DNA from 3 places in the Methylophilus sp. 3sh_L genome. Region 1 is predicted to be linked to each of the others. Evidence: predicted binding sites of a transcription regulator. Region 1 holds the regulator's gene; each other region holds the start of a gene.
The links. The regulator sigma-54, encoded in region 1, starts transcription at its own class of promoters, with help from an activator protein. The targets are predictions, from matches to a motif close to TGGCACNNTTCCTGCT.
Positions count from the first base shown of each region.

Region 2: the regulator sigma-54 is predicted to act here: its motif matches at 1,410-1,425, upstream of glnL (nitrogen regulation protein NR(II)).
Region 3: the regulator sigma-54 is predicted to act here: its motif matches at 4,622-4,637, upstream of ACIDF8_RS09320 (DUF2126 domain-containing protein).

Region 1 covers NZ_JBKOUF010000007.1:90,055-97,928, reverse strand. Annotated here, with positions in the region: gene gltA (citrate synthase) at 1-372, opposite strand, end outside; gene ACIDF8_RS12675 (anhydro-N-acetylmuramic acid kinase) at 534-1,661, opposite strand; gene tyrS (tyrosine--tRNA ligase) at 1,791-3,029, shown strand; gene ACIDF8_RS12665 (RNA polymerase factor sigma-54) at 3,087-4,631, opposite strand; gene lptB (LPS export ABC transporter ATP-binding protein) at 4,638-5,375, opposite strand; gene lptA (lipopolysaccharide transport periplasmic protein LptA) at 5,393-6,043, opposite strand; gene lptC (LPS export ABC transporter periplasmic protein LptC) at 6,059-6,691, opposite strand; gene ACIDF8_RS12645 (KpsF/GutQ family sugar-phosphate isomerase) at 6,715-7,716, opposite strand.
Region 2 covers NZ_JBKOUF010000003.1:52,211-60,084, forward strand. Annotated here, with positions in the region: gene glnA (type I glutamate--ammonia ligase) at 1-740, shown strand, start outside; gene ACIDF8_RS07995 (DUF4124 domain-containing protein) at 867-1,358, shown strand; gene glnL (nitrogen regulation protein NR(II)) at 1,468-2,571, shown strand; gene ntrC (nitrogen regulation protein NR(I)) at 2,588-3,979, shown strand; gene ACIDF8_RS08010 (DUF6445 family protein) at 3,976-4,647, opposite strand; gene ACIDF8_RS08015 (porin) at 4,743-6,011, opposite strand; gene ACIDF8_RS08020 (hypothetical protein) at 6,383-6,865, shown strand; gene mutY (A/G-specific adenine glycosylase) at 6,872-7,874, opposite strand, start outside.
Region 3 covers NZ_JBKOUF010000003.1:325,007-332,880, forward strand. Annotated here, with positions in the region: gene ACIDF8_RS09295 (valine--tRNA ligase) at 1-202, opposite strand, end outside; gene ACIDF8_RS09300 (esterase-like activity of phytase family protein) at 328-1,839, shown strand; gene ACIDF8_RS09305 (FAD-binding domain-containing protein) at 1,914-3,167, opposite strand; gene ACIDF8_RS09310 (NfeD family protein) at 3,248-3,703, shown strand; gene ACIDF8_RS09315 (SPFH domain-containing protein) at 3,720-4,565, shown strand; gene ACIDF8_RS09320 (DUF2126 domain-containing protein) at 4,677-7,874, shown strand, end outside.

The DNA of each region.
Region 1 (7,874 bases):
ACCTCGGAATACATTGCTCATCTGGTCGTGCAACATGGTGTGCTCGCTGATGGTGCTAACGAATTCTTCACGTTGCTTGTGGTCAGGCAGTTCCCCATGCAGCAACAGATGCGAGACCTCAAGGAAGTCGCAATTTTCCGCCAGTTGTTCAATCGGATAGCCACGGTAGTAAAGCAATCCTTTTTCACCATCAATAAAGGTGATGCCAGAATTGCACGACGCGGTAGACATGAAGCCAGGATCAAACGTGAAATAACCATGTTTGCCCAGGCTGCGGATATCAATCACATCGGTGCCCAGTGAGCCTTTTAATACCGGTAGCTCAATTGCGCTACTATCGTTGTCAAATGTAATGGTCGCCTTGGTAGCCATAACGTACTCAGTCTTTAATCAAGTTGGTTAAATTATACGCAATCGTATTGTTTTATCACTGCTTGTGCGGTGACTGTCGCGGAAAAGTTAAAAAAACAATCAAAAGCCTGCACCAGATATAATCAAGTCATTGGTGCGTTTGCACTGCTTTTGGGAATCCTTTAGTTGGGGTAAATCGCACCTAGAATACGCGGACCTGCTGCGCCGGTGACCGCTGCCAAGTTGCCGGGCAAATGGTCTACACAGCGCTGAGCCAACCAGGCAAAAGCCACTGCCTCTACCCAATCTACGCCAACGCCCAATTGATCCGTCAGTTGCACCTGCATCTCAGAGAGTGCCTGCAGTCTATCGATCAAGGCCAGATTATGCGCCCCCCCGCCACAGACATAGATTTCTTGAACCCCTGGGCAGAAGCGCGTCAGGGCTTCTGTGATACTGATTGCCGTTAACTCAAGCAAAGTACGCGCCACATTTTGTGCGCTGTCAGCATGCTGAGCCAGCGCCTGCATTAACCAGTTGTCGTTAAACAGGTCGCGACCAGTACTTTTGGGGGTGGCAAGCGCAAAGTAAGGATCGGCTATCAGCGTATTTAGCAACGCTTGATTCACCTTTCCGCTGGCCGCCCAGCGTCCACCGGCATCATAAGGTTGGCCTGTGTGTTGGCGCGTCCAGGCATCCATGAGCAGGTTGCCGGGGCCTGAATCAAAACCGGTCACTGGCCCGTTGGCTGGCAGGTCGCTCAGGTTGGCAATGCCACCGATATTGATCACGACGCGATGCGTGTTTGCACTCGCAAAAACAGCTTGATGAAACGCGGGGACTAACGGTGCGCCTTGCCCCCCGGCCGCAATATCCCGGCTTCTGAAGTCGCCAATGACCGTGATACCTGTCAATTCGGCCAGCCGGGCAAGGTTGCCCAGTTGTATGGTGTATGCCATGCCATTAGCCAGGGTTGGACAGTGCCGGATGGTCTGACCATGGCAACCGATGGCGGTTACGGCATCGGCAGGCGTACCGGCGAGTGTGAGTAGCTGATTGACAGCTTGCGCATAAAGCTCGGCAAGCTGGTTGGCAACCACGGCAGCGGCATGGAGCTCGTTTTGGGCGGGCGTGTGCAAGGCTAGCAGTTGTTGTTTCAGTTCCTCAGGGTAGGGCAGGAAGTAACAGGCCGTTTGCGACACTTGCTCGCCTGTGTATGAGGTCAGCACGGCATCCACGCCATCCAGGCTGGTGCCAGACATGAGACCAATAAATAACCGTGGCTGGGAGCGATCCGCTGAAAGTTGCATGGGCACCATTTTAACACTGCTCCAGCCATGCTTACAGAAATGCATGGGATTACGTTAAAATAGCTGTTTTACTTAATTTGAGACGATGCCGGGGCTGTGCATCGTTTTTATTTTTCACGGATACCTAGCATGACGGATACCAAGCAACCCTCATCTGATACCCAGGCCTTGAGCCCGGAAATTGCAAAAGCGCTGGCGATTATCAAGCGCGGCGCAGATGAGTTATTGATCGAGCAAGAGCTGGTTGAAAAACTTAAAACGGGCAAGCCGCTGCGTGTTAAAGCCGGGTTTGATCCCACCGCGCCAGACTTGCATTTGGGCCACACTGTGCTGATTAATAAACTGCGTCAATTGCAGGACTTGGGTCATCAGATTTTATTCCTGATTGGTGACTTTACCGGCATGATTGGTGACCCGACTGGCAAAAGTGCTACGCGCCCGCCGCTTACCGTGGAGCAGGTTAAAGCTAACGCCGATACCTATGCGGCACAAGTCTTCAAAATCCTTGATCCTGCTAAAACCGAGATCGTTTTTAACTCCAAATGGTTAAGTGAGCTCGGTGCGGCTGGCATGATCAAGTTGGCTGCCAGCCATACTGTGGCCCGCATGCTGGAGCGCGATGACTTCTCCAAGCGCTTTAAAGGCAATCAACCGATCGCGATACACGAATTTTTATACCCGCTGTTGCAAGGGTATGACTCAGTGGCACTGCAAGCCGATCTTGAGCTTGGCGGCACTGACCAGAAATTTAACCTGCTCATGGGGCGAGAGTTGCAAAAGCAGGCGGGTCAGGCGCAGCAATGTGTATTGATGATGCCGCTGCTGGAAGGCCTGGATGGCGTGAATAAAATGTCCAAATCACTGGGTAACTATATTGGGATCAGTGAAGCGCCAGAGACTATTTTTGCCAAGATTATGTCAATTTCAGATGAACTGATGTGGCGGTACATTGATTTGCTGTCTTTTGCGACACTGGAAACCATCGCCGAGTGGAAAGCACAAGTCGCAGCTGGTGAAAATCCCCGCAATATCAAAGTCGGCTTTGCACAGGAAATTGTGGCGCGTTTTCATGGCCAAGCTGCCGCAGAAAAAGCGTTGCAAGACTTTCAAACCCGAGCCAAAGGCGGCATCCCAGACGAGGTGCCTGAAGTGTCAGTGACCATTGAAGGCGAAAGCATAGGCATTAGCCAATTGCTCAAGCAGGCAGGCCTGGTCGAAAGTACTAGCGAAGCGATGCGAGCCATACAGCAGGGCGGTGTCAAGCTAGACAGCGTCAAGGTCGACGATAAAAATCTACCCTTGGCAAAAGGGATCACGGTGGTTGCGCAGGTTGGTAAACGCAAATTTGCCAAGATTACGATCAGGTAATAGGGATTGATAAGTTTGTCCCGACAAGCAAAAAGGCCGCGAATGCGGCCTTTTGTTTTAAAGCGATTTGCGCAAATTTGCGGGCGGAATATTCAGTGACTCACGGTATTTGGCAATCGTCCGGCGGGCAACGACGATGCCTTGCTGGGCGAGTGTGTCGGTGATCTGATTGTCCGACAACGGCTTTTTCGGGTTTTCTTCAGCCACCATTTGCTTGATCAATGCGCGGATGGCCGTGGCAGAACATGAACCGCCTGCATCGGTGGCAACCGAGCTGCCAAAGAAGTATTTGAGTTCATAGACGCCCCGCGGTGTGAGCATGTACTTATGCGTGGTGACACGTGAAACGGTGCTTTCATGTAAATCGAGCTCTTCGGCGATTTCACGCAGCACCAGTGGCCGCATGGCAATTTCCCCGTGCTCAAAGAAGTTGCGCTGGCGGTCCACAATGGCTTGCGACACGCGCAGAATGGTCGAGAACCGTTGCTGGATGTTTTTAATCATCCATTTGGCTTCTTGCATCTGGCTTTGCAAGTATTGGCCTGAGCTCTCGCGGTTGCGCTTGAGGATGTCTGCGTACATCTGGTTGATGCGTAGCTTGGGAATCACTCCATCGTTTAAGGAGGCGACCCAGATGCCTTTGATTTTTTTCACCACCACATCGTGCTGGATAAAGTGATCGTGACTAAAGTTGGAAAACTCGCTGCCGGGTCTGGGGTTTTGTTGGCGGATCAGTTGTTGTGCGGCTTTGAGTGCGGCTTCGTCACAAGCCAGCACTTTTCGCAGTTTGACAAAGTCTTTGTTGGCTAGCAGCGCCAAATGGTCTTTGGCGATTGCAATCGCCGTTTGCAGATATGGCGTCTCTGCGGGCAAGTGCATCAGTTGCAACAGCAGGCATTCACGTAAATCACGTGCACCAACGCCCAGGGGGTCCAGGTTCTGGATCAGCTTGAGCGCGGTTTCCAGTTCTAGCAGCTCTACTTCAAGTTCAAGAGGCAGGTGCTCAACGATCTCCTGTAAATCCTGTTCGAGATAGCCATCGTCATTAATGCTGTCCAGCAATAACTTGACCAGGCTCATGTCCCGCTGCGACAAGTGTGCCAGCTGGATCTGGTCTATTAAATGCTCACGCAAGCTGATGCTGGTGGTTTCCTGCCGGGAAAAGTCGCTGTCTTCATCTTCTTGATGATTGCGGCCGGCCTCATCCCAGTTGCTGGTACTGCCAAACTCCTCATAATCATCTTCAAATTCTGGCGGGGTGAATTCCTCGCTTAAGTTAGGCAGATCGCTCTCGCTCCCGCCAAGGTCGTCATGCAGCTCTTCGCGCAAGCTTTCCGCGGGTGCTGTGATTTCATGCTGCGTGGCCATGTCAAACGAGCTGGCATCTGTCAGCTCTGGCTCGGGGCTGGCCGCTGGCGCTGAACCCTCTTCAAACTCGCCGTCTTCTCCGTCAGACATTTCTAACAAAGGGTTTTCTTGCAGGATGGTTTCCAGCTCCTGGTTCAGCTCCAGCGTGGACAGTTGCAGCAAACGGATAGACTGCTGCAACTGCGGAGTCAGCGCCAGGTTTTGCGAAATACGTAATTGCAGGTTCTGTTTCATGACGGATTACAGCCTAAAATTCTTGCCCAGATAGACTTCACGTACACCCTCGTTCTGAATGATTTCATCAGGGGTCCCTGCCGCAAACACAGCGCCTTCGTTGACGATGTATGCGCGATCACAGATGTCCAACGTCTCGCGGACATTGTGGTCTGTAATTAAAATACCAATATTTTGGCTGCTCAGGTAGCGGATGATTTTCTGGATTTCAATCACGGCAATCGGGTCAATCCCGGCGAACGGTTCATCAAGCAAAATAAATTTAGGGTCAGTAGCGAGGCAGCGTGCAATTTCAACGCGCCGACGCTCCCCCCCTGATAAGCTGACTGCCTGGCTATTGCGGATGTGCTGGATATGTAATTGATCCAGCAACGACTCCAACTTGGCCTCACGCTCCTCTTCTGTGTAGGGGCGCGTCTCCAGAATGGAGAGGATGTTGTCGGTCACGCTGAGCTTGCGGAAAATCGAGGCTTCCTGTGGCAGGTAAGCGAGGCCCATACGCGCACGTTCATGCATGGGCGCGCGGCTAACATCGGTGCCATTGAGGGTGATGTTGCCCTCATCCAGCGCGACCAGGCCGACAATCATGTAAAAGCTGGTGGTCTTGCCCGCACCATTGGGGCCAAGCAGGCCAATCACTTCGCCGCTACGTAACTCAAGCGTCGTATTTTTGACGACGGTACGGCCCAGGTAGGTTTTTTTCAGGTGGTTGACCTGCAAATGGTTTTGCTCTGCTAACGCCATGGTTTCCATCTTTAAGCTTACTCTTTACCTTGTTCGCTGGTGCTTTCAGCGGGTGCAGGTTCCACCTTGAGTTGCAGTGAGCGATTCATGCGCAACCCTTGCTGCGAGGTGGGTTTGTTGTCAATCACTGGTGGCGTGGTTTTGTTTTTAGGCTGGATCGTGGCCTTAACGCGGCTACCGGCTGTACCGTTCGGGTTGGCTTTAGTGCCGCCAATGACCTCCGCATACTCGGCATTGGCGTCATAGCTGATGTAGTCGCCATTCACAATGTCTTCGCCGCGTTTAACCCAGGCATTGGTATACAGTTGTACCTTATCCATGCGGGCATTGTATTCAATGCGTTGACCACTGCCTTGCATCCACTCGTCTTTACCGGTGCGTTTTTGCTTGAAGGTGGTTGGATTGCCAGTACAGGTGCTGTGCTGAAAGCCGTCCTGGTCCTCACGTACGATCATTTTGTCGGCCTTGATTTGCAAGGTACCCTGATTCAGGATCACATTACCAGTATAGATGCTGATTTTTTTGGCATCGTTCACGGTGACGGTATCTGCTTCCAGTTCTATCGGTTGGTCGCGGTCAGACTCTTCAGCCAGCGCAGTGGCTGGGAGGGAAAATAGCAGCCATACGTGTATGCATGTCACTAAAAATAAAGACTTCTGCGTGTTCAACTCATTTCTCCATCATCAACGCTCATTGGCGCGTTCTGTATCCGTTGCCTGGACAGGGCTTGCCGAACGATTCACTGCGGGTGGACGTTCGTAATGAACGTGTACCCGGTTAAATAGCTGCATGGTATCGGCTCTGTTATCAAAGCGCATCCCCGTCCCAGTAATGACGGTTGCCGGTTTTTGTCGGATTACCACGGGCTGGTCTGTATGGGCCACTTCGGTATCCGGCTCCATCCAAAGTTGTTCGGTTTGCATCTCTGTTTCCGGCTTGGTTACTGATGCTTGGCGGATCACCTTGACCTGCTTGCTAAATTCCACCAGTTTACCATTGGCTGATACCTGTCCACGCTGACCATAAATTTGCGTATAAGGTTTGTCCAGCCCAAACTGGGTAAAGCGGGGTCGTTGCAGCTCGGTATAGTCATTCACTGGGAAATGACGCATTTTTGCAGCGGCCAGCACATATTTGGTGTTGCCGGCGGCATCTGTACGTGTGCTGACAAAGTTGTAGAGCATATAATCGGGTGCCTGGCGATTGAGCTTGCTCATTTTCAATGCTTCTTCCTGCACATTCTGGTTAATCCAGAAGGTCAGCAGCGCCAGCAGTAGCATGAGCGCAATCGGCAATAAAATAGGGTGTTTAAGCATGCTTGAGTTGAGAACTTTCTATGCTAGACAACCTTGGCTTTCAATAGATCATGCATATTGAAAGCCCCTACCAATCGCCCCTCTGTATCTACCGCCAAAAAGCCATTGATTTTGTGTTGCTCCATCATGTTGACTGCTTCAACCGCCATCTGACTGGTTTCCAGTAAATGCGGTGTTCTGTTCATCACGGTATGGATTGGTGAATCAGGTTGTGTATTGCCTTGCATAAACAGCCGCCGCAAATCACCATCGGTGAAAATGCCAATAGGGCGTTGCGCATGATCCACAATCGCTGTAAAACCCATGCCTTTAAGCGAAATTTGCGTAATGGCTTCCTGAATGGAGGCTTGTTCAGCAATCTGAGGGACCGCTGCGCCGGTGCGCATCACATCTTTAATCCGCACCAGCAATCGTCTGCCCAAGCTGCCACCAGGGTGCGAGCGGGCGAAGTCTTCTGCAGTAAACTCGCGCAAGTCCAGCACGCAAAGTGCTAAGGCATCACCAAGCGCCAAGGCGGCCGTGGTGCTGGCCGTTGGGGCCAAGCCGAGCGGACAAGCCTCATGGCTTACGGCTGCACTCAAATGCACTTCCGATTCGCGTGACAGCGTAGACGCTTCACTGCCGGTAATGCTCAATACGCGGGCGCCAATACGGCGAATGGCCGGCAAAATATTAATGATTTCATCACTTTCGCCGGAGTTGGACAGTGCGATCACGACATCTTCTGCGGTAATCATGCCTAGATCACCATGGCTAGCTTCCGCCGGATGCATGAAAAAAGCCGGGGTGCCGGTGCTAGCTAGAGTGGCTGCAATTTTGCCACCAATATGGCCTGATTTGCCCATGCCCGTGACGACCACCCGTCCCTTGCAAGCCAAAATCATATGCACCGCGGCTTCAAATGCACTGCCTATCCGGTCTGCCAATTGCCTGATTTCATCGGCTTCGTGCACCAACACCCCTCGTGCGCGAGTCACGATGTCTGGTGTTTTAACAAGATGGATGCCGGAATTTGCTGTCATCATGGCGGGTTAGTATAACAAGCGAGTTGCCTCACGATAAAGTAAAAGACTCTTTTTTTACGGTTTTTTTACTACTAGGCACATTTTTTGCATAAAACAAAGATTTGTGGCAGGATGCATCATCCTGAAACAATTGCGTTTCATAATAGACATTAACCTTT
Region 2 (7,874 bases), on a different contig from region 1:
CTAAATTTGCGACCTTGGTACAGCGTGCTGACTGGACGCAAATCCTGAAATACGTAGTGACTAACACTGCACACGCTTACGGTAAAACTGCTACATTTATGCCTAAACCAATGTTTGGTGACAACGGCTCCGGGATGCACGTACACCAGTCCGTATGGAAAGATGGCAAAAACCTGTTTGCAGGTAACGGCTATGCAGGCCTGAGCGACTTCGCTCTGTACTACATCGGCGGTATCATCAAGCACGCACGTGCATTGAACGCGATTACCAACCCAGGCACCAACTCATACAAGCGCTTGGTTCCACACTACGAAGCACCAGTGAAATTGGCTTACTCCGCTAAAAACCGTTCTGCTGCGATTCGTATTCCATTTGTGCATTCAGACAAAGCACGCCGTGTTGAAGCACGCTTCCCAGACCCGATTGCTAACCCATACTTGGCTTTCTCAGCCTTGTTGATGGCTGGTCTGGATGGCGTTCAGAACAAGATTCACCCAGGTGAACCAGCGACTAAAGACTTGTACCATCTGCCACCAGAAGAAGATGCATTGATCCCAACGGTATGCTCATCTCTGGAACAAGCATTGGAGTATCTGGATAAAGACCGCGAGTTCTTAACACGCGGCGGCGTTTTCTCAGATGACTGGATTGATTCATACATTGCATTGAAAATGGAAGAAGTCACTAAACTGCGCCAAACACCACACCCAGTGGAGTTTGGTCTGTACTACTCCTGCTAATCAGAAGAGATTGCACTAAAACAGGGCAGCCCAGGCTGCCCTGTTTTTTTATGTGCGCATTTGTCCGTCAACGCTTTTAGGCAAGCAGACGTTGATACCCTCAACAATCTACTCTAAACTATTGCCATGAAAAGACTTTTTTACCTATGGCCGTTTCTGTTGGCATTCAATACTGCAAATGCAGATATTTATAAATATACCGACAGCAATGGCGTCACCACCTACACGAATATCAAGCCTGAAGGTAAAAGCAAGGCGGAACTGATTATTAGCGGACCAAAAATGGCAGAGCCCCCGCCGCCAGCCAAAGAAAAAAAATCTACGGCCAAAACCCCTTCTCCGGCCGACTTTCCCAAAGTTGACAATCAAACACAAAACCAACGCGACCAAAAGCGGAGAGAGTTGTTGATGAACGAACTTTCTCAAGAAAAACAAGCACTTGATAATGCTCGACTCCTCTATGAAGAAGCGCAGAATACGCCAGAAGTCTATAGAGGTGCCAATGGAAAAACGTTTAGGAATGTCGCCAAGTATGAAGAAAAACTGCGCGTGATTGAGGCGGAAATTCAGGCACATGAGCGCAATATCGAGCTGTTAAATAAAGAGCTCAACCTTTAAATGCACCATTTTGGGGGCTTGCTCAATCATTTTTACGCTTCTTGTAAGAATTGGCTTGGGTTTTGCTTTAAAACAGGGCGTGATTCACTCTTTTTAACAAACTCAGAACATGGTACAGAAATCTCCCAATGGCTTTAACGGTCTCGAGCACATTGCCACGGCAGTGATTTTGCTCAACAACCGGCTCGAAGTCACTTATGCGAACTCAAGTGCGGAGATTTTGTTTGCATTCAGTGCCAACCAGATTCAGGGCGCACATATTCATGACGTGTTTATTAATTGCGAAATCCTGCAAATGGCGGTGACCAACGCCATTCAAACACAAAGCCCTTATCGTGAGCATGAGTTCGCGCTGACCACCCAACGCGGCCATACCACGGCTGTTACCTGTACCGTAACGCCTATCTCAGCCTCCTTCAACCAAACGCCTGAGGACATGCTGATTCTGGAATTTGTGCAAATGGATCAGCAATTGCGTATTGCCCGTGAAGAACGCATGCTGATACAACAACAAGCTAACTCTGAGCTATTAAGAAATCTGGCGCATGAAATCCGTAACCCACTCGGTGGCTTACGTGGGGCAGCACAGTTGCTTGAGTTTGAGCTACCCCAACCTAGCCTGAAAGAATATACACAAGTGATTATCAAGGAGGCTGACAGGCTGCATAGTCTCATGGATAGGCTGCTGGCACCGCATCGTGTGCCCAAATATGAGCCTACCAATATTCATGAGGTGCTGGAGCGCGTACGCAGCCTGCTACTGGCCGAATCGCCCAACCATATCCGCGTGATCCGCGACTACGACACCAGCTTGCCTGAACTGATTGGTGATCGCGAGAAGTTGATACAAGCCGTACTCAATATTGCGCGTAATGCGGCACAGGCCATGCAACAACATCAGACTGAAGGCGCGAGTATTACCTTACGCACGCGAGCTGAACGGCAGATCACACTCGCCAGAAAACGTTACCGCGTAGGGATTCATTTAGAGATTATTGATAATGGCCCAGGGATTCCTGCCGGCATTAAAGAGCGTATTTTCTACCCACTGGTATCCGGTCGGGAAGGCGGCACAGGCTTGGGCCTCGCCTTGGCACAAACCTTTATTACACAGCACCATGGCATGATCGATTGCGACTCGCAGCCGGGTAAAACCATCTTCCATATATTGCTACCGATTGAAAGTACGCAATTAAAATCATCCGTACAATAATTCACGAGAAACAGCTATGAAGCCAATCTGGATCCTAGACGACGACAAATCCATCCGCTGGGTGTTTGAAAAAGCCCTGGCACGCACCGACTTTGATTTCAAAACATTTTCCTCCCCGGCTGAAGCCCTCAACGCTTTAAATCGTGAACAACCCCAAGTCATCGTCAGTGACATCCGCATGCCCAATGGCTCGGGCCTGGACTTTTTATCCGAGGTGAAGCAGCGGTATCCTGAAATTCCGGTCATTATCATGACTGCTTACTCGGACTTAGAGAGCGCGGTCGCGGCATTTCAGGGCGGCGCATTCGAATATCTGGCGAAACCATTTGATGTTGACCAAGCCATCGAAATTATCAAACGTGCGGTTGAAGAAAGCATGCGGCAATCTGTCGAAGCCGTAGAAGACACTGGCCCATCGCCAGAAATCATCGGCCAGGCACCCGCTATGCAAGAAGTTTTCCGTGCCATTGGCCGCCTCAGCCGCTCGCACTCAACAGTGCTCATTAACGGCGAATCAGGCAGTGGTAAAGAACTGGTCGCCAGTGCGCTGCATAGACACAGCCCACGTGCTGACAAGCCATTTATCGCCATCAACACCGCCGCGATTCCTAAAGACTTATTAGAATCCGAATTGTTTGGTCATGAACGCGGCGCTTTTACTGGAGCCGCTGCAGCCAGACGTGGCCGCTTTGAACAGGCAGACAACGGCACTTTGTTTCTGGATGAAATTGGAGACATGCCTGCAGATTTGCAAACAAGATTATTGCGTGTCTTGTCCGACGGCCAGTTTTACCGGGTAGGCGGACACCAACCGATTAAAGTGAATGTACGCGTGATTGCAGCCACCCACCAGGACCTTGAAGAGCGCGTAAAACAAGGCTTGTTCCGTGAAGACCTGTTTCACCGCTTAAACGTCATTCGCCTGCGCTTACCGCCTTTGCGTGAGCGCAGGGAAGATATTCCGTTGCTGACCAAACATTTTCTCGCCCACAGCGCACAGCAATTAGGCGTTGAACCTAAACAGTTATCGCAAGCGGCCATTAAGTACCTAATGTCAGTCAACTGGAGCGGTAACGTTCGCCAGCTTGAGAACGTCTGCCACTGGCTCACCGTCATGGCCCCAGGTCAAAACGTGGACGTCAATGACCTGCCCCCAGAGCTGAAAGAAGATACCGGAAAACACAGCAGCGGCGGCTCATGGCAAGAAGCCCTCGCACAGGAAGTCACCGACGCGCTCAATCGCGGGGAAACCAATATTCTGGACGCCAAAACCAAAGAGTTTGAGCGTATCCTCATCACCCGCGCCCTCGCCCACACCGATGGCCGCCGCATTGAAGCCGCCAATCAGTTGGGCATGGGGAGGAATACACTTACCCGCAAAATACAAGAGTTGGGGATTGATGATTAAAGAGCTTGATTCTTCACTCGCAAAAGCGGGAAAGAGCTTTCTTTGTTAGCATCAATCTTGGTAATAAAAAACACCTGTGCCAGTCGCGAGTCTTGTTTTGTTTTGCCAAAAAACTGATTGGCACAATGGTGGATATCCCCCTCAAACAGAATCAATGAATTATAGACGTTATTGACTCGAACAATTTCGTCGAACATATTGTGATAAGTGAAGTCAATTGGCTCTTTACGCTTAAAACGCTCGTCATTCTCTTTAATCAGCTTCCAATATAGATCCTCATCATAACTGCCATTCTTTCTGAATAAAGAAGTCCCCGAATCTAATGGAGCATCGGGTGTTAAATAAAGCACACCTGCAAATACGGTATTTTGATCCTGATGGATAAGCCCGTGACCATATTCACCCTCAACAATTTGAAAACTTGTATTGATCTGCCAGCGCATTACATCATGCTCAGGCAAATGAAATACGCTGATTAATTTTTTACAGACCTTCTCGTATAGCGACTGACTCAACTCACGCAGCTCTTTAGTCCGACTCCCAGGAAATACATAATCTACCCCTTTAATTTCATGGCAGTAGGTGTATTTCTGCGCTAAAGCATATTTTCGGATGTCATCTGGATTTTCATAAAAATCTGAGATTACAGTTACTGGATAAAGCTTCATCTCTTTTGCTCTTACAATGATAGTTCAATAAAAAACGGCAACCGAAGTTGCCGTTTTATCTGACTCTTAATTTAAGCAGTTAAACTGCAATTAAATTAGAAGAACAGAATACCGCCCAAAGCGATAGTTTTGCCTTTACCTTCCAAAGAACCAACTTCAGACTTAACATCGCTGTACTCAGCAACCAAGTTCAAGTGTTTGGTCAAAGGATGATAAGCACCAACTGTCCACATTTCATCTTTCAGGTCTTTACCAACTTGACCAGCTGCGATTGCATCACCGGAGTTAGCTTCCAGTTTGCTTTGACCCCAGCTTACGCCCAATTTAGTACCCACACCTGGAATAGTGTATGTACCTTGTACGTAACCACCTTTGGAATCACGGCGTTTACCAGTAATATCATAACCACCGTTCATTTGAACAGTTTGACCAATACCACGGCCGTCATAGTAGTAACCAGTCAAACCAAAATCAGCAACCTTGACAGTGGCGCCAATATCAAACGCGCTAACACGGCTACCGCCACCTAATTGAACTGGTGTAGGTGTTGCACCGTTATTCAATTGTTCAATTTTTTGGCTAATGAAGCTTGCCCAAACTTTACCAGCTACATCACCAGTCCACTCGTAAGATGCTTTACCTTCGAATGCTGGCTGGCTACCACCACGATTAGTAGAAACTGCTGAGTTCAAACCAACATCAATTGCGTTGAATGCTTGAGTAGCACCGACTGTAAATTGGAAACCGTTCCAATTTGGTGATGTGTAAGCTGCTTGAGCTTTCCAGTCTGCATAAACGTAACCAGTACCAATACGACCAAGAGTAGTTGTGTTACCAGCCAAACCGCCTGCACCGCCACCAACGCCCAACAATGTCATGTCGTTCAAGATTGCGTCAGAAGCAAAAATGCCCAAATCTTTACCAAGCTTGATAGAACCCCAAGAAGCATCACCAAATGTCAGGAATGCTTGACGGTTTTCTTGGTTACCTTGGCCATTTTGAATACCAGCTTGTGTTGTTGAAGAACCTGGGTTGATGCTGATTGTAAATGCAACATCCAGATCGTTTTGGCGAGTTTTACCAGAAACGCTCAGGTAGTTTGGCAACAGGCCAGTTGAAATGTTGGATTGGCTACGATTGAAATCACCACCGCCAGTTAATGCATCTTGCGAACCACGGCCAGAGGTCAAAGTTGCATAACCAGCAGTTTGCTCACCTGATACGCGTGTGTTTGTGTAGTAAGCGTTAACAACGCCACCGATGTCCAGAGTCCAGTCACCAGCTGGGATAGTGATGCCAGCTTGTGCGCCACTAGCGGCAGCGAACAGAGCTGCTGCAACTGCAACGTTCAATTTTGTATTCATACGAATCTCCAAAAATGTTGTTTTCACAACTTGTGTAAGGATATTGCTTTCCAGAAAAGAGCTATCTAAAGGCTCTTCCTAATAACTCCTGCGGAATCACTTAAAGCATTTCCTGCAAGGTCAGAGCAATTTTTGCAAAAGCAGCCCAGATGGCGCAAGTGAATACGTCAAATTGCTTAGTCTTACTTAACGTTGTTGCAGATTTGCAACAGTCTACCCTCCTGCCTTAGTAGGGTGTTTTTTAGAACTGATGGCGTTTTTTAGGTGATTTCTCATCAACATCAATATATCTTTCTGCTAGCATAGTAAACATTTGCATGATCTATAGATAACTTGCACAACACGCATTGTGCATTCGCTGGGGAATTAAGATGATTTCGGATATTCAGTTATGTAGTCGCTTTGTAGAGACCTTGGACTGGATTTGCCAAGTGCTGATCAGGCACTCAGAGGACTTTAATATTGCCCTGGTGAAAATTGCTTATGGCGATGACAATAGTTTAGGTGAGGCCTACGGGGCGCCTGAGGCCCTGCGTCAACTCTCGTCTTTAACGCACGATTTACAAAGCTCTTTTAGGCGGTCTGACCTAGTAGGACGGGAAGGGACCGATTTCTGGATTTTGTTCCCTTATACACGGGTACAAGATAATGTCTATGAGAAGCTGCTTGACGTGCTTGAAAGCTCCAAGCATCAGACATTAAACATCGTAGAGCGCGAAATCGCGATTTTTGAATTGCCACTGATTTACCAGAAAGCGTTGGTAAAACCTGATCAGGGGCATGCGTTGTTACAACATCTCAAAAATAATCAGACGGAATTGGCTAGCCACATCTTCCGCCTCGCAAATCTATAACCTGTCTTACAGACGCAATTTTTGCAGCTCTTTGATCAGGGTACGTACCGGCGTTGGCAAAGCAGCACTGATTGCATCCTCCAAAGATAGCCATTGCTGGTTTGGTGCCAGTTGTCTGCGCTGGCCTTGCAGCTGAAGTGGCTGTGGGGTGATTTCAAGTTTGAAATGCGTAAAGGTATGCCAAAGCACGGGCAAGGTTTCAAGCGTCTCAACCTCCAGCCCAAACGCTTGTTTCACATATGGCACAGCAAGCTCACTGGGCGACAACTCAGGCAAACTCCATAAGCCGCCCCATATACCCTGATTTGGCCGCCGCTCCAGCAGAATCTCCCCGGCATCCATAATCATTAATAACGTGGCCTGTTTTTCTGGCAGCGCTTTACGAGGCTTGGGGGCAGGCAGTGCAGAAACCCTTTGTTGCTGATATGCCAAACAAGTGGTTTGCATTGGACAATGCTCACAGAAGGGCTTACTACGCGTACATAAGGTGGCCCCAAAATCCATCAGCCCTTGCACGTAAGCAGGCAAACCTTGACTAGGCAATACACTTTCGGCAATTTGCCAGAGTTTTTTTTCTACGTCTGGTAGACCTGGCCAGCCTTCAACGGCATACAAGCGTGCCAGCACACGCTTAACATTGCCATCGAGAATTGTTTGCCGCTGGTTAAATGCGAACACACTGATGGCAGCGGCGGTTGAGCGCCCGATGCCTTTTAAAGTTTGGATGGTCTCGAAATCTGTTGGAAAAATACCACAATGCTCACGCATAATGGTTTGGGCGGCATGGTGCAAGTTACGCGCACGCGAGTAATAGCCTAACCCACTCCAGTACCGCATGACTTCATCTTGCTTAGCTTCGGCTAGACTGGCAATGGAAGGAAAACGCTGCATGAAGCGGTCATAATAAGCAATGACCGCCGACACCTGCGTTTGCTGCAACATGATTTCTGATACCCAAATAGCGTAAGGGTCCCGGGTCTGCTGCCAGGGCAAATCGTGACGGCCATAT
Region 3 (7,874 bases), on a different contig from region 1:
AGCCATGGCCCATGTGCAGCGTGCCGGTCACGTTGGGTGGCGGCAGCAAAATGCAGAAGTTGTCTTTGACCTCCGGATTCATGCCGGCGGCGTAGTAGCCCTTGCCCTCCCAAAAAGCATACCACTGGCTTTCGATGGTTTTCGGGTCAAAGGATTTGGCGAGTTCGCGCGTAGGCGCAGCAGTGTTGGTGTGTGTAGTCATGCGCGGGATTTTACCACAGCCGACCCTCTGTTCTGGTGCCTGCGCCAGCTTGGCACTAGTCCTGTCATATTAAATTCACCGTGAGCGATTAATTTAGTCAAAATTTTTTATTCTGGAGTTTTGACATGACTTTTAAATTAGCCGCCATGACCGTGGCGATTTCACTGGCGTTGCCTGCATTGGCTAATGCAACGCCTTCCCTGATTGCCATTGGCAGTTTGTCCAGCACGACTGATTTGTCGAGCTTTACTGGCATGCTCGAAAATGGGGTCGATCATCAGAATGTATTAGGGGGCATTGGCTCTGGCTTGGCCTGGGCGGGCGGCAATACCTTCCTGGCCTTGCCAGACCGTGGCCCGAATGCCACCGAATACAACCCGCTGGTAGACAATACCACTTCGTACATTTCGCGTTTCCAAACACTCAAGCTTGATTTGCAACAAAGCTTCAATGGGAGCAGCTACAGCTATAACCTGACCCCGACATTGACTGGCACCACGCTTTTATACAGCAATACGCCGCTGAACTACGGCACCGGGGCTGCTGGCACGGGTAGCGTAGGCGGCCAAAGCTACACATTGGGCAGTGGCGCGACTGTAAATGCAGGTAAATATTATTTTAATGGCCGTTCGGATAACTTTTTGGCGGGCACTAACTCCAGCAACCCGAATAATGGCCGTTTCGACCCCGAGGCGATCCGTGTTTCAAATGATGGTAAAAGTGTTTACGTCAGTGATGAATACGGCCCGTATGTCTACCAGTTTGACCGCGCAACAGGCGCCAGAACGAATGTTTACAATTTGCCGGCTGCGTTTACTGCCCAAAACTTGAGCAGCCAGGGGGCGAATGAAATCAGTGGTAATGCCAGCGGCCGTGTGGCCAACAAAGGCATGGAAGGCCTGGCGATTACCCCGGATGGCAAAACATTGGTTGGCTTTGAGCAAAGCCCGTTGATTCAGGATGGTGGCGATGGTAGCCGTACCAACCGTATTGTGACCATTGATACGAAAACAGGGGCCACCAAGCAATACGTGTACGACAACTATCTTGCTGATAAAAGCAAAACCTATAACAGCAGCGAAATTCTGGCTGTCAACGACCATACTCTGCTGGTGCTTGAACGCGATGGCAAGGGCCTAGGCGATGGCTCCAAGGCGGATGTGAAACGCATCTACAAAATCGACCTCAATGATGTGAATGGCGATGGCGTTGTGGGTGATCAGGCTGTAGATATTGGCTCATTGAATAGTGGCGCAGGCATCAGTGGCCAAACTAACCTGCAGAGCTATGCCGTGCAAAAAAGCTTATTCCTTGACCTGAAAGCTGCACTGGTGAATGCTGGTATTAGCAATACTAATATTCCTGCCAAGCTCGAAGGCATGACTTTTGGCGAGGACATCATGGAAGGTGGCGTGTTGTATCACACGCTTTATGTGGCTAACGACAACGACTTTGTACCAGGCATTGCAGGGGACAATAAATTCTTTGTCTTCAAGTTTACCGATGCAGACTTGAACGGCAGTCAATTTGTGAACCAGGCGTTATCAGTCAGTGCTGTACCAGAGCCAGCCAATGTTTCGATGTTGATTTCCGGCCTGTTCCTGATGGGTTGGTTGCAACGCCGTCGTCAGCGCTAATCCAGCGTTGTTTGTAAAAAGCCGCCAATGAAAGGCGGCTTTTTTATTGGCACCATGATTTGTTAATGGGTTTGTTAATGGTCGTTGGCAAAGACAAGCGGCTCGACTTTTTTCCAATAGCGGCTAAACCGCATGAGCTCATGATCACTGAAGCCGATATCATAGAGGCTGGGATTTGTTAGCCAAGTGAGTCGTACATCGCCTGCCGCTGCTTTTAGGGTGGTGTTTGGGGTGTTCTGGCTAATGAGCTGTCTCTGCGAATAGCTTGCCAGTACTTGCGCTGTGCTGCCGGTCCATATTTCTGTCTCTGGAATTTCGCTCAGGCAATCGGCCATGAATTGCAGGCGTTTCACGGGCCATTTTCCGTAAAGCGCAGGGTCAAATACAAAGACGCGCGGGGCATTGCTTTTTAGTAGAGCATGCTCAGGCGATAACATTTCGTCATGGAGCCAGACCACTGCGCTGTCGTCATGAGGGGGCAAATGCTGCGCTGTTATTTCCACAGGCAAATGTGCGCTGTGGCTGGCAGCAACCTCATCACCTGTTTGTGGAGGAGGGGCGCTAAACAATTGTTGATGCAATGTTTCGTAGCTGGCATCAAACGGGCAACGCACAGGACATTGCTGGCACCAGTGTCCACCGCCGAATTTAACGATATTCTCCTTGTTGAAGAAATAAGGTTTATGGCTAAAACTGGCCCCTATCCATTGCCATGAAAGGTGATTGGAGGCCAAGTCACCATCCAGCAGGTTTTGTTCAAACCAGTCTGCCGCTTGGCGCCAGTCTACTTTTAACCAATGCAACACATAGGCGGCAAACCACATGCGGGCATGGTTGTGTACGTAACCCTCTTGCCGCAGCTGACGCACAATTTCATCCATGCACACCAGCCCCGTGAATCCCTGCGCAATAAAGTCAGGCAAGGGCTGTGTGCCCAGAGCCACTTTAGGTGACTCCATGGGTTGTTTGATTGTCTCACCAAAACGGTACCAGACTTGCCTGAAGTAGTCGCGGTAGCTAAGCTCGGCAATCAGTTTGACACCGCGCTGACCAGCGCTTTGGCGGATGCTGTTCACCGCCTCGTGCAAGGACAGGCAGCCGTGGCGCAAGTAAGGCGAAAGCCGGGTGGCTGCGCCATCCAGATGATTCCGGGTCTGACGATACGCATCGGCATCAATGGCCGCCAACCGCTGCAATGCCGCGGTACGGCCACCTTGCCAGCGTTCATCCAGATCTGGTCCGCTAGCGTGCGGAAAGCAGGTGCGGATTTGTGCCAGCCGTTCTTGGCGGTCAGTGGCAAGCGTAAGGCGGACGGGCAGTTGAGACATCCGCCCATTTTGACACAACTAGTGATACCATGCGCTCAAAGACTCATCGTCGTTCATTCATTGTGGGTAAGGGGCGGTTTATGCAGGCAGGTTGGTGGTGGTGCGGATTGGGCCTGGTGCTGTTATGCTCAGAAATGTTGCTAGGCACCTTGTATTTGCTATGGCTGGGCATTGCTGCATTGGTGATGGCAGCACTCACCCTGGTTTGGCTAGAGATGCCTTTGGCGTTGCAAGCCGTCAATTATGCCGTGCTGTCGGCATTGGCGTTAGCCATCATGCGCAAGTTGGAGAAACGTAAACCAGACTTGCGGATCGGCCAGGCGCAGGGCGATGAAATTGGCCGGGAAGGCGTGGTGACAGAGGCCATTTCACCCATGCAACCAGGCAAAATCCGTTTTGCCCAAGGCGTGTTAGGTAGCCGCGAATGGGTGGCTTATGCCGACTCGGCGATTGCGGCGCAGCAAACCGCAATCATCGTTGCGGTGGAAGGCAATAGCTTGCGTGTGGCACCTGCCCACCCAGCGTCATCATTTTAGTTATTAAGGAGTCGTCATGACCGAAGTCAGTCTGATTGTTATCGTACTGGTAGTGATCGCCATCGTAAAAGGGGTGCGTATTGTGCCGCAAGGTGAGGAGTGGGTGGTTGAACGGCTTGGTAAATTCGCCGGCATTCTCAAGCCTGGTCTCAATGTGATCAATCCGGTATTTAGTACCGTCAGTTACAAGGTGACGACCAAAGATATTATTCTTGATGTGCCAGAGCAAGAGGTGATCACGCGGGATAACGCGGTGATCCTGGCCAACGCAGTGGCGTTTATCAAGGTGACCAACATAGAGCGCGCGGTCTACGGCATTGAAAACTTCCGTGAGGCTATGCGCAATATGGTGCAAACCAGTTTACGCTCGATTATCGGCGGCATGGATTTAAACCATGCGCTGACTTCGCGTGACCGCATCAAAGCCGAGCTGAAAGAAGCGATTGCCGATGAGGCGCTGGACTGGGGTCTGACTGTAAAGAGTGTGGAGATTCAGGACATCAAACCCTCAGCCAATATGCAGGATGCCATGGAGCGCCAGGCGGCGGCCGAGCGGGAACGCGTGGCCGTGGTCACAGAGGCTGAAGGCGCCAAGCAGTCTTTGATCCTGAATGCAGAAGCCAGGCTGGAAGCCGCCCGTAAAGATGCCGAAGCGCAAATGGTGGGGGCTAAGGCCTCCGCCGAGGCGATCAAGATGATTGCGGAGGCGGTCAAGGAAAATAATACTTCAGCGACGTTTTTGCTGGGTGACCGTTACATTCAGTCACTGCAAAAAATGGCAGACTCAAGCAATAGTAAAATTGTCGTGATGCCAGGCGATGTGGTGAGTGCGGTGAAAAACCTGGTCGGTGGCGGCAAGTAATCCAGTCACCGTTTTTACTGTTTAGATTGCTGCCACGCGGGGCTATTTTGCGTGGCTGGCATATTTCCTGCATCACACTGCTTAAAATCATAATATTCTTGAGGATCAGCAGTGGCTATACGCGTCGCTTTACATCACCGCACCCGCTATCAATTCGACCGCCTGGTTAACCTTTCTCCGCACGAAGTCCGCCTCAAACCCGCTGCCCATGCGCGTACGCCGATTTTGTCGTATTCGCTGACCGTGAACCCGGAAAAGCATTTTATTAACTGGCAGCAAGACCCTTACGGCAACTATATCGCCCGCTACGTGTTCCCCGAAATGGTGCGCGAGCTCGATTTTACGGTCGATTTAGTGGCAGACATGACGGTGATTAATCCGTTTGATTTCTTTGTCGAGAAATATGCTGAGCACTATCCTTTTCAGTATACCGCGCAGCAGTCATTTGAGCTGACTGCCTATTTGCAGCCTGATCCGGTCGAGCCCCTGCTCAAGCGACTCATGGCCGAATTGCAGAACAAGGTGATTCAACCGGAAATGGGCATCGTCGATTTTCTGGTGGCGGTCAACCAGCATGTACAGGCGGCGATTGGCTATACCGTGCGCATGGAGCCGGGTATACAGACGCCAGAAGAAACCCTCACTAAGTTGACCGGTTCTTGCCGGGATTCCGCCTGGTTGCTGGTGCAAATCATGCGCAATCTGGGGCTGGCTGCCCGCTTTGTCTCCGGCTACCTGATCCAGCTTAAGGCGGATGTCGCCGCGCTGGATGGCCCCAGTGGGACGGATAAGGATTTTACCGACCTGCATGCCTGGACTGAGGTGTTTATCCCTGGCGCCGGCTGGGTCGGGCTGGATCCCACGTCCGGCTTGATGGCAGGCGAGGGGCATATCCCGCTGGCTTGCACGGCGCTGCCTTCTTCTGCCGCTCCGGTGACGGGGTATACCGATGTGGCGGAGGTGACGTTTAGCCATGAGATGAGCGTGACACGTATCCATGAAGATCCGCGGGTGACCAAGCCGTACAGTGAGGAAGATTGGCAAGCCATTCTCAAGCTGGGAGACAAGGTAGATGCGCAGCTCAAAAAGCAAGATGTGCGGCTGACGCAAGGCGGGGAGCCGACCTTTGTCTCGATTGATGATATGGATGGCGCCCAATGGAATACCCAGGCACTGGGCGATCATAAACGGCAATTGGCCGGTGACCTGGCCTTGCGCCTGAAAGCACATTTTGCTCCCAACGGCTTTTTGCATTATGGCCAGGGCAAATGGTATCCCGGCGAACCGTTGCCTCGCTGGGCCATTAATATGTACTGGCGACCCGATGGCAAACCGGTCTGGCGTGATGCCAGCCTATTCTCTGCCGAGGGCGTCGGTGATGGGTATGCTGTAAAGCAGGCGCAACTGTTTGCAACGCATCTGGCGGACATGCTGGGCTTCCCTACGGCGTGTGTCATTCCGGCCTATGAAGATGTGATGAGCTTGGCGCAACAGGAACAACAATTGCCTGCCAACGTCGACCCGCTCAAGGCTGACCTCAAAGATGCGGCTGAACGTAAGCGGTTGGCCAGCTTGCTTAACCAAGGCTTGGGGCAGGTCGTGGGGTATGTCATGCCGATCAAGCCGGACGAAAGCCGCAGTGCTGGCGAATGGTTGACCAGCAAATGGCCGTTAAGGCGTGAGCATTTGTATCTGTTGGGTGGGGATTCACCCATGGGATTGCGCTTGCCGTTGTCTTCATTGCCCTGGCAACTGCCTGCGGACATAGAGCCAGAGTTTCCGCTGGATCCGTTTGCTGACCAAGAAGCTTTGGGGACATCGAAAACACCCAAAGTCAGGCTCAAACACAAAACCACCCAGCCGCTGGCGCGAGAGGTGGTACACACGGCGCTCTGTGTGCAAGTGCGCAATGGCCGCTTGCATGTGTTTATGCCGCCGGTAAACCGTCTTGAAGACTATCTGGATTTGTTGAGTGCCATTGAGCAAACCGCCAGTGACTTAAAACTCAAATTGTGGCTGGAGGGCTATACGCCGCCGCGTGACAGCCGCCTCAAGTTACTCAGTGTGACGCCGGACCCCGGCGTGATCGAAGTCAACATTCATCCAGCCAAGACCTGGAAGGAGCTAGTCACCAATATTAATGTGCTGTATGAAGAAGCCAGGTTGTGCCGGCTGGGGACAGAAAAATTCATGCTGGATGGCCGCCATACCGGCACCGGTGGCGGCAACCATGTGACGCTGGGGGGTGAGACTGCCGCCGATAGCCCGATGTTGCGGCGCCCCGATGTGTTGCGTAGCCTGATTACTTACTGGCAGAACCATCCGGCACTGTCTTATTTGTTCTCGGGCACCTTTATTGGCCCAACCAGCCAGGCACCGCGTGTGGATGAAGCGCGCGATGACAATTTGTATGAGTTGGCGATTGCCTTCCAGCAAATGGCGCAAGCCTTGCCGGCTGGCGAGGAGAGCCAGCAGCCTTGGCTGGTTGACCGCTTATTGCGCAATTTGCTGGTGGATTTAACCGGCAACACGCACCGCTCCGAGTTTTCCATCGACAAACTGTATTCGCCTGATGGCCCGACCGGCCGCTTGGGCCTGGTGGAATTCCGCGCTTTTGAAATGCCGCCGCACGCACGCATGAGCTTGCTGCAAAGCCTGTTATTACGTGCGCTAGTGGCCCGCTTCTGGAAAACGCCTTATACCGGCAAACTGGTGCATTGGGGGACCGAGCTGCATGACCGCTGGATGCTGCCGCACTTTGTGGCACAGGATATTGCCGATGTGGTGGCCGACTTGCGGGAGGCTGGCTATGCCTTTGAACAGCGCTGGTTTGAGCCGTTTGTCGAGTTCCGTTTTCCGCGCTATGGCACCGTTGCCTATCACGGCATCGAGCTGGAGTTGCGTCAGGCCATTGAGCCTTGGAATGTGCTGGGCGAAGAGATGGCGGGCGGCGGCACGGCACGCTATGTGGATTCTTCGGTGGAGCGTATGCAGTTGCGTGTGCGCGGCCTCACCGATGGACGACATGTTGTAACCTGTAACGGACGGCCTTTGCCACTGCAAGCCACTGGCCATGCCGGCGAGTATGTGGCCGGGGTGCGCTTCCGTGCCTGGAGCCCCTGGTCGGCGTTGCACCCGACGATCCCGGTGCAGGCGCCGCTGGTATTTGACCTGGTGGATACTTGGAGTGGCAAGTCCCTGGGCGGATGTACTTACCATGTCTCGCATCCGGGGGGGCGTAATTACAACACTTTCCCGGTCAATGCCAACGAGGCCGAGGCGCGGCGCTTTGCCCGTTTCTGGGCGCAT